2 regions of the Pantoea sp. X-Soil-TKNS-1211 genome follow, and region 2 is predicted to be linked to the other one. Evidence: predicted binding sites of a transcription regulator. Region 2 holds the regulator's gene; the other holds the start of a gene.
The links. Region 2 encodes Fur, which represses iron uptake genes when iron is present. Its sites were predicted from a motif close to ATAATAATGAGAACNACTATCAA; they were not measured.
Positions count from the first base shown of each region.

Region 1 (2,206 bases), 430 kb from region 2:
TTCAGTGGTGAAGTGCGCGCGATGGTGGGCGGTTCTGATCCCCAGTTCGCCGGTTATAACCGTGCGTTGCAGGCGCGCCGCTCCATCGGCTCGCTGGCCAAACCGGCCACTTACCTGACCGCGTTAAGCCAGCCGAACAGCTATCGTCTGAATAGCTGGATTGCTGATGAACCGATCGCACTGAAACAGCCGAATGGCACGGTGTGGAAGCCGCTCAACGATGATCGTCGCTTTAGCGGTAAAGTGATGCTGGTCGATGCGCTGACCAACTCAATGAACGTGCCAACAGTGAACCTCGGTATGACGTTGGGGCTGAATTCGGTGGTTGACACCTGGGCTAAGCTCGGTGTGCCGAAAGACCAGCTGCATCCGGTGCCGGCCATGCTGCTCGGGGCGCTTAACCTGACACCGATTGAAGTGGCGCAGGCGTTCCAGTCCATCGCCAGTGGCGGTAACCGTGCCGAGCTGTCGGCGGTACGCTCGGTGATTGCCGAAGATGGCACCGTGCTGTACCAGAGTTTCCCGCAGGCGCAGCGTGTGGAACCGGCGCAGGCAGCCTATCTGACGCTGTACAGCATGCAGCAGGTGGCGGATCACGGCACGGCACGTGCGCTGGGCGCGCGTTTCCCGAATGCACATCTGGCGGGCAAAACCGGGACCACCAACGACCTGATCGACAGCTGGTTTGCCGGTATCGACGGCAAAGAAGTGGCGATCACCTGGGTGGGACGCGATAACAACCAGACCACCAAGCTGTACGGTGCCAGCGGTGCCATGCAGTTGTATCGCCGCTATCTGGATAACCAGGCTCCAATGCCGCTGGTGTTGACGCCGCCGGAAGATATCACTCAGATGAACATCGATTCGGCGGGTAACTTTGTCTGTGGCAGCGGCAGCAGTACCTGGCGCTCACTGCCGGTCTGGACGCTTGATCCGAACTCACTGTGCCAGCAACAGCAGCAGCAGGTTCAACAGCAGCAACAGTTGCAACAACAGCAGCAGGAAGAGCAGAAAGACAGCAACGGTGTGGCCGGCTGGATTAAAGAGATGTTCGGCAACAACTAAGTGGCTGAATCTTAAAAAAAGGGTGCTCCGGCACCCTTTTTTTATGTGCGAAAATGAGCGATCTTGCGGCAAACACACCGCCATCAGGCTTTAAATCTTGCGGATCTTGCAGAGTATCGCCTAAACTCCAACCGTCATAATAATCATTCTCGTTTACATTCGCCTCCGTCGACTACTTTCGAGAGATTCCTGATATGAGTGCGCGTTTATCCTCTGATGTTCAGCGCGGTACGTCTACCAAACGTCCGCTCGCGTTACTGATTTCCTTAACGTTTGGCACGCTCTGCGCGCAAGCGCTGGCTGAAGATACCGTAGTGGTCACCGCTGACGGTGATTCTGCGACACCTCAGGAGAGCGCATGGGGACCGGCCCCGACCATCGCTGCAAAGCGCAGTGCGACGGCCACCAAAACCGACACGCCTATTGAGAAAACTCCGCAGTCGGTTTCGGTGGTGACGCAGGAAGAGATGGCGATGCATAATGTCGAATCGGTGAAACGTGCATTCAGCTACACCCCAGGGATTACGGATAATCGTGGCAGTTCGGATGTGATCGATGCTTTTTCCATCCGTGGTTTTAGTGAAACCAACACTAACCAGTATCTTGATGGCCTGAAGTTGCAGGGCGATAACTACTCTGAGTTCGCTATCGACCCTTATTTCCTTGAGCGTGCGGAATTGCTGCGCGGCCCGGCGTCGGTGCTGTACGGCAAAAGCAACCCAGGTGGCGTGGTGTCACTGGTGAGTAAGCGTCCAACGGAAGAAACGCTGCGCGAAGTGCAGTTCCAGATGGGCACCGATAATCGCTTCTCTACCGGTTTTGATTTTGGTGGCGCGCTGGATGACAGTGGCGTGTATAGCTATCGTCTGACCGGCCTGGCGCGCAGCCAGGATGCACAACAGGAGATGAACAAAGAGAAGCGCTACACCATTGCGCCTTCCTTTAGCTGGCGTCCCGATGCCAATACCCGTTTCGACCTGTTGACCTACTTCCAGAACGAACCGGAAACCGGTTACTACGGCTGGCTGCCGCGTGAAGGTACCGTGGTGCCGATCACCCGTGCGGATGGCAGCCAGTTCAAACTGCCGACCAACTTTGATGAAGGTGAGCCGAGCAACAAGATTTCGCGCAACACCAAGAT
Region 1 is NZ_AP035953.1:867,473-869,678, forward strand. It holds gene mrcB (bifunctional glycosyl transferase/transpeptidase) at 1-1,065, shown strand, start outside; gene fhuA (ferrichrome porin FhuA) at 1,260-2,206, shown strand, end outside.
Region 1: fhuA (ferrichrome porin FhuA) is a predicted target of Fur. The motif match lies at 1,202-1,224, and genes of this name have one in related genera.

Region 2 (2,206 bases):
CCGTGAGGAAGCCAACAAGCAGTACAAACGTCTGGTGCTGGGTAAAGAAGTCCGTTTGCGTAATGCTTATGTGATTCGTGCCGAGCGCGTGGCAAAGGATGATGAAGGCAATATCACCTGTATCTACTGTACCTGCGACGTCGATACTCTGAGCAAAGATCCGGCTGATGGCCGTAAAGTGAAAGGCGTGATCCACTGGGTTTCTGCGATCCATGCGCTGCCTGCGGAATTCCGTCTGTATGATCGCCTGTTCAGCGTGCCAAACCCGGGTGCGGCGGAGGATTTTCTCACCACCATCAACCCGAATTCGCTGGATATCAAACAAGGTTTTGTTGAGCCAGGTCTGCGCGATGCAGTAGCGCTTGCGCCGTATCAGTTTGAACGTGAAGGCTATTTTTGCGCGGATAGCGTTTATTCGCAGCCATCCAGGCCGGTATTTAACCGCACCGTTGGTTTGCGTGATACCTGGGCGAAAATCGGCGATTAATCCTTTTTGTCGTTTTCCCCATATCCTGATAAAAGGGCGAGAAATCGCCCTTTTTTATTGGCTGTAATTCAAGGTTAGCCATCTTTTATGCTGTGGGTTGTGAAACGTGCTTGTTACCGGGATTTGAAACTAATCTGACTTTAGCAGAATTAATCCATTTGCCAGTGTTAAAAACTTTTTTTCAGGTAGGCTATGCGCTCTCAGACGTTGCTCCGCGGGTTATAAAGGAAAAAAAATGACAAGTCTCGCTCAGGAAGCCAAACATAGCGTAGTGGTATTACATCAGCTTATCGAACGTATTTTTAATCAGTCAGAAAATACAGACGACAGCATTGAACTGTTCCTTTCGCACTTTCACCCGGATTTCAAAATGGTGACGCCGCAGGGTAAGCAATTGGATTTCAATGCAATGGAAGTGCTGTTCCGTCAACTGCGTGGCCAGCGTGAAGGAATGCGTATTGCTACCAGCGAACATGCCATCATCTCGCAGCAAAGCAAGGAAGTGACGATTCAGTATCGTGAATTGCAAATGATGAACGGCACCAACCAGAGCCGCATCTCGTTGGCGGTCCTGGATTGCAGTACCTCCATTCCACGCTGGCGATATTTGCAGGAAACGCTGGTGTTGTGATGCAGCGATAAAAAAACCGGTGCCTGGGCACCGGTTTTTTTATACTGCATAGCACATTTTATTGCTTGTCGTGGAGCGTCTCGTCTTCGCGGCAGTCTCCTAACGCACAGTGGCCGTACAGATACAGGCTGTGGTTAGTCAGTTTGATCCCATGACGTGTGGCGATTTCGCGCTGACGGGTTTCAATGGATTCATCGCTGAATTCAATCACTTTGCCACAATCCAGACAGATCAAGTGGTCATGGTGATGCTGCTGTGTCAGTTCAAAGACGGATTTACCACCCTCGAAGTTATGGCGGGTGACGATTCCCGCGTCATCAAACTGGTTAAGAACGCGATAAACCGTTGCCAGACCAATCTCTTCGCCCATGTCGATCAGGCGTTTGTACAAATCTTCCGCGCTGACGTGATGGCATTCGGGTTCCTGAAGCACTTCCAGAATTTTCAGTCTGGGTAGCGTGACTTTCAGGCCAGCCTTCTTCAATGCGGAGTTGTTGTCAGTCATGCGGATATTGTCCTGTTACTTAGCTAGTCACTTGCGGCGCAGGGCCTTGAATGTCGATCACGCGCATTCTCATTTGCGTCTCATTATAGAACTCAAGCAGTGAAATGAAAACCAAGGGAATATCCTGAAAATCACCAGTGGCTGTAAGGAAAAGTGTCTCTAACGCCGGCGGGGATCATGCAGGTCTTTGTTTCCATTTCACTCAGCCTCATTCTGATGCCAGAGGAATAAGCGGATGACCGTTATGGGTATTCTACAGAATTGCGGGAAAAAGTTAAAAAACAGTAGCTATTATTTTTATAGGAAATCCCTTTAACTCAATGTGAGCCAGCGCCCACATTGAGGAGGGCAGGGGATCAGGCTTCGATGATCTCTTTCAGTTGCAGCTCATCGAAAATCTGTTTCACCCACTTATCAACACGTTCGTTGGTCAGCTCAGGCTGACGATCTTCGTCGATGGCCAGGCCAAGGAAGTGTTTATCATCTGCCAGACCTTTAGACGCTTCGAAATGGTAGCCTTCGGTTGGCCAGTGGCCAACAATCACCGCACCGTTAGGTTCGATGATATCGCGGATGGTGCCCA
Region 2 is NZ_AP035953.1:1,296,216-1,298,421, forward strand. It holds gene glnS (glutamine--tRNA ligase) at 1-487, shown strand, start outside; gene AC6I8W_RS06170 (hypothetical protein) at 723-1,118, shown strand; gene fur (ferric iron uptake transcriptional regulator) at 1,177-1,623, opposite strand; gene fldA (flavodoxin FldA) at 1,980-2,206, opposite strand, start outside.